4 regions of the Candidatus Sodalis pierantonii str. SOPE genome follow, and region 2 is predicted to be linked to each of the others. Evidence: predicted binding sites of a transcription regulator. Region 2 holds the regulator's gene; each other region holds the start of a gene.
What was found. Region 2 encodes CRP, which controls carbon source genes, mostly activating them, when cyclic AMP is high. Its sites were predicted from a motif close to ATGTGANNNNNNTCACAT; they were not measured.
Positions count from the first base shown of each region.

Region 1: a site for CRP is predicted at 1,512-1,529, ahead of serA (phosphoglycerate dehydrogenase). Genes of this name have one in related genera too.
Region 3: a site for CRP is predicted at 1,959-1,976, ahead of yrbN (protein YrbN). Genes of this name have one in related genera too.
Region 4: a site for CRP is predicted at 1,423-1,440, ahead of gntK (gluconokinase). Genes of this name have one in related genera too.

Region 1 is NZ_CP006568.1:4,226,507-4,229,635, forward strand. Features, by position in the region: partial or broken gene SOPEG_RS20945 (LysR family transcriptional regulator ArgP) at 1-586, opposite strand, end outside; gene rpiA (ribose-5-phosphate isomerase RpiA) at 771-1,427, shown strand; gene serA (phosphoglycerate dehydrogenase) at 1,722-2,954, shown strand; gene SOPEG_RS20960 (5-formyltetrahydrofolate cyclo-ligase) at 3,118-3,129, opposite strand, start outside.
Region 2 is NZ_CP006568.1:226,627-229,755, forward strand. Features, by position in the region: gene SOPEG_RS29045 (phosphoribulokinase) at 1-700, shown strand, start outside; partial or broken gene SOPEG_RS01300 (OsmC family protein) at 807-1,206, opposite strand; gene crp (cAMP-activated global transcriptional regulator CRP) at 1,524-2,156, shown strand; partial or broken gene SOPEG_RS01310 (YccS/YhfK family putative transporter) at 2,209-3,129, shown strand, end outside.
Region 3 is NZ_CP006568.1:1,310,805-1,313,933, reverse strand. Features, by position in the region: partial or broken gene SOPEG_RS06770 (ATP-dependent RNA helicase DeaD) at 175-1,882, opposite strand; gene yrbN (protein YrbN) at 1,894-1,953, opposite strand; gene nlpI (lipoprotein NlpI) at 2,060-2,947, opposite strand; gene pnp (polyribonucleotide nucleotidyltransferase) at 3,034-3,129, opposite strand, start outside.
Region 4 is NZ_CP006568.1:3,797,729-3,800,857, reverse strand. Features, by position in the region: gene SOPEG_RS18855 (IS256-like element ISSoEn2 family transposase) at 1-339, opposite strand, end outside; gene gntK (gluconokinase) at 788-1,318, opposite strand; gene SOPEG_RS18845 (IS5-like element ISSoEn1 family transposase) at 1,771-2,694, shown strand; gene metH (methionine synthase) at 2,833-3,129, shown strand, end outside.

The sequences.
Region 1 (3,129 bases), 510 kb from region 2:
AGATGATCGAACGCCACCGCGGGCGCCTTTAGCAGGGCGCTGCGGGTCACGCCGTTGGGAAAGTAACGGGCGGCGAACGACGGCGACGCGACGAACAGATAATCAAGCGCCCCCAGGCGGTCTACCAGACAACTCGGCAGCGGCTGAGGCTGAATACTGACCGCACCCACTACCTCGCCACGGCGCAGCCGCTCCTGGGTGCGGGTTTCGTCTTCCACCTGCATATTCAACCGGATGGGGGAATCGCTCAGCACGGGCTTGAGCTCCGGCAGCAGCCAAGTCGCGAGACTATCGGCGTTGACCGCCAGCGACAGCAGCAGCGGGGTATCGCTGCCGGTATCGTTGCCCAGCCACTCTTCTTCCAGCAGCTCCACCTGATGCAGCAACGCCATATAGTTTCTGCCCCTGCTCGGTGGGGCGGGATGGTCCGCACCAGCAGCGGCTGGCCAAACAGATTTTCCAACTGTTTTATACGCTGCGACACGGCTGACTGGGTAATACACAGTTTCTGCGCGGCGCGTTCAAAACCGCGCTCTCGTATTACGGCGTCAAGCGCCTGGAGCGTTCGATAATCCGGGCGTTTCATTCATCTTCCCCTGTCAGCATCATATCCCTGCACTATGCCATAGTTTTACACTATTGCGTGTGCAAAGTCTCGACCCTGCCGTACGGCCGTTCTTGGCCGAGGTTGTGGCAATATTCACCCCATTGCCGCCGAGTTTGCTTTATACTGGCCGCTACACAGGGTTACACACGGGCAGAAATAGACCATGATGCAGGATGAACTGAAAAAAGCGGTGGGCTGGGCCGCGCTGAAATATGTCCGGCCCGGTACGATCGTAGGCGTGGGGACCGGCTCTACCGCGGCGCATTTTATTGACGCGCTGGGGTCCGTCAGTCATCAAATCGAGGGGGCGGTTTCCAGCTCCGAGGCGTCGTCCGCTAAATTGAAGAGCCTGGGTATTCCTTTATTTGACCTTAACGATGTCGACGCTCTGGACATTTATGTCGATGGCGCCGATGAGATTAACGGCAGCATGCAGATGATCAAAGGCGGCGGCGCCGCGCTGACCCGCGAAAAAATCATCGCCGCCGTGGCACGCAAGTTCATCTGTATCGCCGATGCCAGTAAGCTGGTGGACGTGCTCGGCACGTTTCCGCTTCCGGTTGAGGTGATCCCCATGGCTCGCGCCTGGGTCGCTCGCGAACTGGTACGCCTGGGTGGTCAGCCGGTTTATCGCCAGGGCGTGGTGACCGATAACGGCAATATCATCCTGGATGTGCACAATCTGGCGATCCTGGATGCGGTGGCGCTTGAAGAGCAAATCAATAACATCCCCGGGGTCGTCACCGTTGGCCTGTTTGCGCGCCGCGGCGCTGATGTGGCGCTTATAGGCAGCGAACAGGGCGTCAAAATCATCGGCTAAACCGAGGGTCGGCGCGCGGTCTACCCGGTCGCCGCCGATGTTAATAAAAAACCGATAATATGTTTTATTTTTCTACCCTGAATTTAGTGATTAATTTCACATTTTTCACGCTTGCCTGCCGGAAATCTTCGCCTAATCCCCCCTGCTAGACGATTTATCCATAACGCGTCCTTATGGCTGTGTCTTATGCTGCACCTCCTGCGCCTATGCCGGTTGCCGCACCGGTAAATTTTGTTATTTTGTCGGAGTGCTGCGTGTCGCAGCCGCATCGTGAGCATCTTAAAGGGTCGGGAAATGGCAAAAGTATCGCTGGAAAAAGATAAGATTACGTTTCTGTTGGTGGAAGGGGTACACCCTTCGGCGCTGGAAAATCTGCAACGCGCCGGTTACACCAATATTGAGTATCACAAAGGCGCATTGGACACCGAAACGCTGAAACACGCGATCCGCGACGCTCACTTTGTCGGCATTCGTTCCCGCACCCATTTGACGGAAGACGTTTTCGCCGTGGCGGAGAAACTGGTGGCGGTGGGGTGTTTTTGTATCGGTACCAATCAAGTGGATCTGCCGGCCGCGATGAAGCGTGGCGTCCCGGTCTTCAATGCGCCTTTCTCCAACACGCGCTCCGTGGCCGAAATGGTATTGGGGGAGATGCTGCTCATGATGCGTGGCATCCCTGAAGCTAACGCCCGGGCACACCGCGGTCAATGGGACAAACAGGCGCAGGGTAGCTACGAAGCGCGCGGTAAAAAACTGGGGATTGTCGGCTATGGCCATATCGGTACCCAACTAAGCATTCTTGCAGAAAGCCTGGGCATGCAGGTGTTCTTCTACGATATCGAAAGCAAGCTAACGCTGGGTAATGCCCAGCAGGTCGCTACGTTGGCCGAACTGCTGGGGATGAGCGATGTGGTGAGTCTGCATGTGCCGGATACGCTGTCGACGCGCAACATGATGGGGAAAACCGAGCTCGCGCAAATGAAAGCCGGTGCGCTGTTGATTAACGCCTCGCGTGGGACGGTGGTGGACATACCGGCGCTGTGCGAGACGCTGGCCAGCAAGCATCTGGCCGGCGCGGCGTTCGACGTTTTCCCGCAGGAGCCGGCGACCAATAGCGATCCGTTCACGTCGCCGCTGTGTGAATTTGACAATGTGATCCTGACGCCGCACATCGGCGGGTCAACTCAAGAAGCCCAAGAGAATATCGGCATAGAAGTGGCCGGCAAATTGGTGAAGTATTCCGATAACGGTTCCACTTTGTCGGCGGTCAATTTCCCCGAGGTGTCGCTGCCGGAGCACGGCGAACGCGTGAGCCGTTTGCTGCATATCCATGAAAATCGTCCCGGCGTGTTGACTCGGATCAACCAGATTTTCGCCGAGCAGGGGATCAACATCGCCGCGCAATATTTGCAGACAACGCCGGAAATCGGTTATGTGGTCATCGATGTGGAAACGGTGGCGGAAGATACCGCGCTGCAGCTGATGAAAGCGATACCGGGCACCATACGCGCCCGCTTGCTCTACTGAGGGCCTACAGGAATGCGCGGCGCGCGATGGCTCTGAAAGTCAGGTAAGCCCGGCGCATGCAATGGCGGCCACCGCCGGCGGCGGGAGTGGAGTAAGGTAAACCCGGCGCCTGCCCCTGTGGTCTCTCTTCGCCCGCGCCCATGTCGCGGCCGTGGCGCAGGCTTCAGCGCCACGG
Region 2 (3,129 bases):
TAAAGCGCTCGATTTAGGTCGGCACGTGAGTTATTTCGGCCCGGATGCGAATAACTTCGATCTTCTGGAAAGAACGTTTTATCACTATGGGGAAAGCGGACGCGGGCAGGCGCGCAAATATTTGCATACCTACGACGAAGCGGTTCCTTATAATCAGGTCCCCGGCACCTTTACCCCCTGGCAGCCCCTGCCGGAACCTACCGACGTCCTATTCTACGAGGGGCTGCACGGCGGCGTTGTGACCGAGCATAATGACGTTGCGCGGCACGTGGATTTGCTGGTGGGGGTGGTGCCGATAGTCAATCTGGAGTGGATCCAGAAATTGATGCGCGATACCAACGAACGGGGCCACTCCCGCGAAGCGGTCATGGATTCCGTGGTGCGATCCATGGAAGATTATATCAATTTTATCACGCCGCAATTTTTCCGTACCCATATCAACTTTCAGCGGGTGCCGACGGTGGACACCTCCAATCAGTTCGCCGCCAAAGCGATCCCGTCGCTGGACGAAAGCTTTGTGGTTATTCACTTTCGCGGCCTGGACGCCATGGATTTTCCCTATTTACTGGCGATGCTGCAGGGATCTTTCATTTCCAATATCAATACGCTGGTGGTGCCGGGCGGCAAAATGGGTTTGGCGATGGAACTGATCATGGCGCCGCTAGTCAAGCAATTGCTGGAAGGGAAACAGATTCGCTAAGCGGCTTCACGCAGGCGCCGCGCGCGGGAACGACGCGCGGCGCCAATCGGGTGAGGCATTATGCGGCTTAGCGCCGCGCCCCGGCAGTCAAGCGCGCCCCGCGCGATCAGTCGAGGCGACGTACCTCAAAGCTGTGGGTGATACTGGCGGCTTTACCCAGCATCAGCGAGACCGAACAATACTTTTCCGCCGACAGCGCGCTCGACGATCTTATCCGTCAAATCGCGGCCGGTGACGATAAAATGCAGATTGATTTGGATAAACAGACGCGGCGCTTCCTCGCGGCGCGTCGAGGTTAACTTGACCTCACAGTCGCGCACATCGGCGCGGCCCTTTTGCAGAATCGAAACCACGTCAATAGCGCTACAGCCGCCGGCGGACATAAGCAGCATTTCCATTGGGCTTGGGGCCTTTTCGCCGCTGTTGCCATCTATGATAATCTGGTGGCCCGAGGCGGATTCGCCGATAAAAGACAGCCCTTCTACCCACTTTACTCGCGCTTGCATATCGTTAACTCCTGATAATATTCTTTGTGAAAGACTACCTTTTTGCCGCCAAACTGGCAATGTAACCGCAGATGCATCATGCTGAAGCGAGACAACACAAGACAGTTTCTTAAAGCTATGCTAAAAAACAAGGCAGGATCGAACTCACCGACAGTGAAAGAGCAAGAGAGCGATCGAAACGTCACCAACATTGGACCCTGATAAATTCCCTTGCGAGGTTCCGTTTATGAACGGAACGACATCATAATAACACCTTACCTTACAGGGAATACACCGTTCCTAAACAGGGCGGCGATGACAAAAGAGGATAACAGCGAATGGTTCTCGGCAAACCGCAAACAGACCCGACTCTCGAATGGTTCCTGTCTCATTGCCATATTCATAAGTATCCATCGAAGAGTACGTTGATTCACCAGGGTGAAAAGGCAGAAACGCTCTACTATATCGTCAAAGGCTCCGTCGCAGTGCTTATCAAGGACGAAGAAGGCAAGGAGATGATCCTCTCCTACCTGAATCAGGGCGATTTTATCGGCGAACTGGGGTTGTTTGAAGAGGGGCAGGAGCGCAGCGCATGGGTGCGGGCGAAAACGGCCTGCGAAGTGGCTGAGATATCCTACAAGAAATTTCGCCAGTTGATTCAGGTCAATCCCGACATTCTGATGCGTCTGTCTTCACAAATGGCCAGCCGCCTGCAGGTGACCTCAGAGAAAGTCGGCAACCTGGCTTTCCTGGATGTGACTGGGCGTATCGCGCAAACGTTATTGAATTTAGCCAAGCAGCCGGACGCCATGACTCACCCGGACGGTATGCAAATAAAAATCACCCGGCAGGAAATCGGCCAAATAGTCGGCTGTTCACGGGAAACGGTCGGCCGTATTTTGAAAATGCTTGAGGATCAAAATCTCATCTCTGCCCACGGTAAAACCATTGTCGTTTACGGAACCCGCTAATCCCCTTTCACCACGGGCATGGTCAGGACGGCCATGCCTTTTTAGCTGACTTATGTGGCGCAGACTCATCTACCACCCTGAAGTGAATTATGCCCTGCGGCAGACCATTGTGCTTTGCCTGCCGGTCGCCATCGGACTGATGTTCGGCAGCCTGCAGCAAGGTCTGCTGTTCTCGCTGGTGCCCGCCTGTTGCAACATCGCCGGGCTTGATCAGCTCCATAAGCGTTTCTTTAAGCGGCTGGTGGTCGGCGGCTCGCTGTTCGCCCTGAGCAGTATTTTCATCCAGCTGCTGTTGGCGCACGGCGTGCCGCTGCCGTTTGTCATACTGGGGTTGGCGCTGCTGTTCGGCGTCAGCGGCGAAATAAGCCCGCTACACGGCCGCTTGCTGCCGGCATCGCTGATTGCCGCGGTATTTACCCTGGGGCTGACCGGCAATGTGCCGCTTTGGCTGCCGCCGCTGCTCTATCTGGCAGGGACCGCCTGGTATGGGCTGTTTAACGCGCTGTGGTTCCGGCTATGGCAAGAGCAGCCGATGCGCGAGGCGCTCAGTCTGCTCTACCGCGAACTGGCGGATTATATCGAAGCGAAGTACAGTTTGCTGACTCAGCATACCGATCCGAACAGTGCGCTACCGCCGCTGTTCGCCCGCCAGCAGAAGGTCATCGACCAGATTGCCCAAGTGTATCAGCAGTTGCATATGCTCTCGGCCAACCATCTCAGCCAGTACAAAAGACTACTGCACGCCTTCCAGGTCGCGTTGGATCTGCAAGAGCATATCACGGTGAGTCTGCATCAGCCGGATGAAGTGCAAAAGCTGGTGCAGCAAAGCCACGCCGAGGCGGTGTTGCGCTACAACGCGCGTATCGTCGCCCCCGGCTGCGCGTCCTGGCGGACGATATTCTCTATCATCGCCAACCTGACCGGTTTGCCGCGGATGCCGGCTTGTCGGCGCTGGAAAAAATTGCCCGCCACC
Region 3 (3,129 bases), 1.1 Mb from region 2:
CATTGGCGCCACCGGCGCGGCACACCAAAAAAACCCGCCGACAGGCGGGTTTTTTATCATCAGCGGCACGGCATGAGCGCGGGGCGCACGTAGGTCCCGGGTGCGGAGCCTGTCACCTACCTTCGTCCCCTAGCGCGCAACACCGCCCGACGGCGGCGGCCGGCCGGTGCGGCGTCACCGTCGCGGCGCACGCTGACCGTCACGGTTGAACCGACGTTCGCCGCCGGCAGCGCCATCGCGGCGATCGCCGAAGCTGCGACTGCGCTTCACCGACAAACTGCATATTCATCGGCTTGTTCAGAATACGCGTACGGGTGAAGTGAGACAGCATTTTTCCCGGCATGCCTTTCGGCAGCTCAATGGTCGAATGGGAGGCGAACAATTTAATGTTACCGATATAGCGGCTGCTGATATCCCCTTCGTTGGCGATCGCACCGACGATATGGCGGACTTCCACGCCATCATCGCGGCCCACCTCGATACGGTAGAGATCCATTTCGCCCACATCGCGGCGCTCGTCGCGCTCGCGGAATTCACGGCGCGGACGGCGTTCAATCACCGGATCCGGCGGCAGAATCAGCGGGCGTTCGCCTTGGGCCATTTTCAACAGCGCCGCGGCCAGCGTTTCCATATCTAGCTCTTCCGCCGGCTGCAGTTTGGCCAGCAGTGCGCGGTGCATATCCAGATCGCTGCTTTCCAGCTGGTTTTGCACCTTGGCGGCAAACTTGGCCAGGCGGCGGGTGCTCAGCACCTCGGCAGTCGGAAGCTCCACTTCGGGGATGGTCAGTTTCATGATGCGCTCGATATTGCGCAACAGACGGCGCTCGCGGTTTTCCACGAACAGCAGCGCCCGACCGGCGCGGCCGGCACGACCGGTACGGCCGATACGGTGCACGTAGGATTCGGAATACATCGGAATATCGTAATTCACAACCAGGCTGATGCGATCAACGTCCAGGCCGCGGGCAGCGACGTCGGTGGCGATCAGAATATCCAGGCGGCCATCCTTCAAGCGATCCAGTGTCTGCTCGCGCAGCGCCTGGTGCATGTCGCCGTTCAGGGCAGCGCTGTTGTAACCGCTGCGCTCCAGCGCTTCGGCCACTTCCAGCGTGGCGTTTTTGGTACGCACGAAGATAATGACGGCGTCGAAATCTTCCGCCTCCAGGAACCGCACCAGCGCTTCATTCTTGCGCATACCGTGAACCGTCCAGTAGCTCTGGCTGATATCGGGACGGGTGGTCACGCTGGATTGAATACGTACTTCCTGCGGCTCGTTCATGAAACGGTGGGTAATGCGGCGAATCGCTTCCGGCATGGTGGCGGAGAATAGCGCGATCTGATGCTGCGCGGGCACCTGCGCCAGAATATTTTCCACGTCTTCGATAAAGCCCATGCGCAACATCTCATCGGCTTCGTCCAGTACCAGCCCGCTCAGATTGGACAGATCCAGCGTACCGCGCTTCAGATGATCCAGCAGGCGGCCCGGGGTGCCGACCACAACCTGCGGCCCTTGGCGCAGTGCGCGTAATTGCACGTCATAACGCTGCCCGCCGTACAGGGCGACCACGTTGACGCCTTTCATATGCTTGGCGAAATCGGCGCAGGCTTCCCCGACCTGTACCGCCAATTCGCGGGTCGGCGCCAGCACTAGCACCTGCGGCGCGGCCAGTTCGGGATTGATATTGTGCAGCAGCGGCAAAGAGAAGGCCGCGGTTTTACCGCTACCGGTCTGCGCCATGCCCAGTACGTCACGGCCGGCCAACAGATGCGGAATACAGGCGGCCTGGATGGGTGACGGCTTTTCATAACCGAGATCGGTCAGTGCGTTAAGGATAGGAGCTTTCAGCCCCAGATCGGCAAAAGAGGTTTCTACTTCAAACATGTACACGTGCCTCATTTCTTAATGGCGGCCAGTCTACATACCTCGTCGTGAAAACTTTCATTCATTTTCATCAAAAGTGTGAACCGGCTCAAATTGGATTTAAAACGAAAAAAACAAGCCCTCACCCTCGCAGGTGAAAAAAAGAGTAATGCGGGCTACGTATGTTTTGTTCGTCAGCTATTGCTGGTCCGATTCTGATAGGTCGTCTTGCCCTTGGCCCAAAAGCGACAATTCCAACAATGCATAGCGGTGCTCAACAAAGTTATGCACGTTGTTAGCAACCGTCAGTTTGAACAGCGCCGAAGCGGCGTTCTTGTCCCCCAGACTCAGGTAGTGTTTACCTAAATAGAAGTCAGTTTCACTGAGATGCTCGGCGAGCGAAGTGTTATCCGTTGCGTCCGCCTTGAGGCGCGCCATCAGCGTCGATTCGCTAATGTCCCCCAGATAGAACTCGACAATATTCCATCCCCATTGCCCGTTATTCGCCCTCACATAACGGCTTTGCAGCGCGTTACGCGCTTTACCATCGTCGATTTTTTTCTCGACCAGGAAAAGCCACAGCGAGCGGAAGGGATCGTTTGGGTCGTCGCGATAAAACGCCTGCAGATCATCCTGCGCTAAACGGAAGCGGCCACCGTAATACAGGTCAATGCCACGGTTTAAATACGCGTAGTTGTAAGTTGGATCAAGCTCTAGTACAGAATCAAACGCTTCATAGGCGGCATCGTAATTGCCCGCCTGCGTTAAGTATATGCCAAGATAATTAAAAACTTCCGGCATATCGGGTCGGATTGCCAGCGCCTGTAAAAAATCATTGCGCGCCAGCGCTCTCAGCCCAAGGCTATCATACAGCACTCCGCGCTCATATAATAGCTGTGCTCGTTCATCATCGGTAAGGGACCGGCTCGCCAGTATCTGTTCCATACGCGCCAGGATGACTTCTTGCTGTAGCGTGGGCTGCAAAGGTACGGCCAGAACGCTATCTTTACTACGCCAATCACTGTTGCTGCATCCTGCCAGCATTAACGCCATTGCAACGAACCACCAGCGCAAGTAAGGCCTCATTTCCCACTCCCGAAGAAAAACATTGGATGAACGTCCTGTCCCCCATCGGCTTAACACAAGGCGTCCCGCCCTTGTGATACGAACAGCTACCCACCGGGACAAGGAGCTGTTAAATGCGCTAACAGTTTAGCTTCAGGCACCACGGCGTCCTGGCTGGGGGCACTGGCTTCCTTGATGCTCAG
Region 4 (3,129 bases), 940 kb from region 2:
TTTGGCGTACAACGATAAAATCTGGTTATCCATCCCGGTAATCCGGGTCTGGTTCTTCTTCACCAGTTGCGGTTCAAAGGAACCGTCACGATCGCGCGGAGTACGCAGCGCCAGCGGGCCATCGCCAGTGGTAACGGTTTTTGTGGAATAGCCGTTGCGGGCGTTGGTCCCCGGTTTAGGCTGATTTTTATCGTAGCCGAGGTGATGGGTCATTTCGGCATTGAGAGCTGCTTCGACGCTAATTTTTTTCAGCAGCCGATCGAAGTGACTGAGATCTTCAGGGGTTTTGAGATTTTTGGCCAGTTCGTTAGCCAGAGCCTGCAACTGTTTTTCGTCCATAAATTAACCTGTTTTTGATGTTGGATTGAACATATCAAAATCAGGCAAATACACAAATTTCTAAACAGGCTCCGTTCATACATTCCTCATTTAATACCGCGTCATCCCCTTTGTCCCTGAAACTGGCTGAGAAGGTCAAATGACAATATGGTAGTACCGTTTGTTATTATTAACCGCGCCTCCCATGGCGAAGGCCTCATGTCGGGACGCGGGTGATATTCCTTTAAACGATTCAGTTGAAGCAGGGTCGCTTTACCCGCGTGCGGGACGCTGCTGCGCGGCGATCACCGCGTTTATCTTTAACGGTAATCTGCATTCGGTTTGGCACCCGAATGGAATAGAGCCCACCTCCGTGATGGACTTTGCAACAACCAACATGAGGGCTGGCGTTCCTTATATGCGCGCCGCCGCGGTTGGCCACGCGCCTTAACACAACCCCGACGGCGGCTTAACCAGCGGTAGCGGTGCGGATCCAGGCCACGGTATCGGCAACGACGCCTTCCAGCGGCTGATCGACATTGATAGTGTGCACGTCCGGTTCGTCGCTCCCCGGCTCTTCCAATGTCTCAAATTGTGTTATCAGCATCTGCTGTTTAAAGAAGTGTCCTTTCCGGGCCTTCATGCGCGCTTCAATCACGTCAAAGCTGCCCTGCATATAAATGAACGACAGATTGGGATTCCCCTTACGTAATCGGTCACGATAGTGCTTTTTCAGCGATGAACAGACAATAATGGAAATAGCGTTGGTCCGCTGCATCGCGAAAGCAGCGTCATTGATGGCGCTCAGCCACGGGGCGCGGTCATCGTCATTCAGCGCATGGCCAGCGGACATTTTTTCAATGTTGGCGCGCGGATGGAGGAAATCTCCGTCAAGAAAAGCAGCGGACAGCTCACGGGACAGGGCGGTAGCCACAACGGATTTGCCGCTGCCCGACACGCCCATCAGGACGAAAATATGATTTTGAGTTTGGGTAGTCATGGACGTAGCTCCGTGAACAATAATATGTAACACAATGATGTTACCGGGAACATTGTGCGCGCTTTTCATGAGGTTACAACCTTTATGGCGTAATAAATGTTTAACTGTGATCAACATCAAATATTTAAGCCTCATTAAAACATTATGTCCCGCCCCCTTAACAAAACGTTAAACAACGCCGCCGCGGAAGGAAAAAAGTCTTGTTAGGCGACAACTGGGTTCAATACCAACCTGTGCTAGGATGTTGCTCTGTTTCAGGCGGAATGACGCTTACATGGCGGCAAATGAGATCATCGTGACGAATCGGACAAACGAACTGGGCGCGACGGATAATGGTGCTGGATGGCGGCATGGGCACCATGATTCAGAGTTATCAAGGCTTTGTTGAATAAATCGAACTTTTAGGTGACTGGCGGCTCTGATCACTACATTCGTTTCAACATCAGGTCCCCATGGCAAAGCAAAAGTTTAAAATCACCAACTGGCCCGCATATAACAATGCGCTCAGGCAGCGGGGGGACCTGACAGTATGGCTTGATGAGTCAGCCATTGCTGCATGGACTGAGAGTACACCACCTGAACATCGTGGCCGGCCGCTTCACTACACCGATATGGCCATTACCACGGTTCTGATGATAAAGCGCGTGTTTAACCTTTCGCTCCGGGCGTTACAGGGTTTCGTTGACTCGATTTTTAAACTGATGGGGCTGTCGCTGCGCTGCCCAGATTACTCTCTGGTCAGCCGGCGAGCAAAAACCGTCGACATCAGCATAAAAACGCCAACCCGCGGCGAAATCTCACACCTGGTCATCGATGGCACCGGCCTGAAAGTCTTCGGCGAAGGCGAATGGAAAGTCAGGCAGCATGGGGCTGAGAGACGCAGAGTATGGCGCAAGCTTCATCTGGCAGTAGATAGCGTGACACATGAAATTATCTGTGCCGATTTATCGCTAAGCGGTACGACAGATGCGCAGGCGCTGCCCGGGCTGATTAACCAAACCCACCGGAAAATCAGGGAAGCGTCGGCTGACAGTGCTTACGATACGCGTTACTGTCATGATGCTCTGCTGAGGAAAAAAATAAAGCCGCTTATCCCACCGCGAAGTGGTGCACAATATTGGCCAGCTCGATACCATGAGCGTAACCATGCGGTGGCAAATCAGCATCTGAGGGGCAATAACGATACCTGGAAAAAGAAAGTAGGTTATCACCGGCGTTCACTGGCTGAAACGGCCATGTTCCGGTTTAAAACACTTCTGGGTGGTCATCTGAGTCTGCATGACTATGACGCGCAGGTAGGTGAGGCAATGGCAATGGTTAAAGCACTTAACCGGATCACACTGTTAGGAATGCCAAACAGCGTCCGCATCATGTAACAATCGCCCTGATAGGGAGGAAGTCGTCACAAATTTCGGATTTATTCAACAAAGCGAGTTATCAACTGCAAGAAGCGGCTTATCGCGGGCAACGTTTCGCGGACTGGCCGTGCGATGTGAAAGGCAATCAATGATCTGATGGTGCTGGGTAAGCCTGATGTCGTCAGCGCCATCCATGATGTATATCTCGCCGCCGGCGCCGATATTCTTGAAACCAATACCTTTAACGCCACCACTATCGCGATGGCTGATTATCAGATGGCGTCGCTGGCCAGCGAAATTAACTTCGCCGCCGCCCGTCTGGCGCGAGAGCGCGCAGACGCCTGGAGCGCGCGTACCCCGGAAAAGCCGCGATATGTCGCGGGCGTATTAGGCCCAACCAACCGCACGGCTTCGATATCGCCGGATGTGAACGATCCCGCCTACCGTAATATC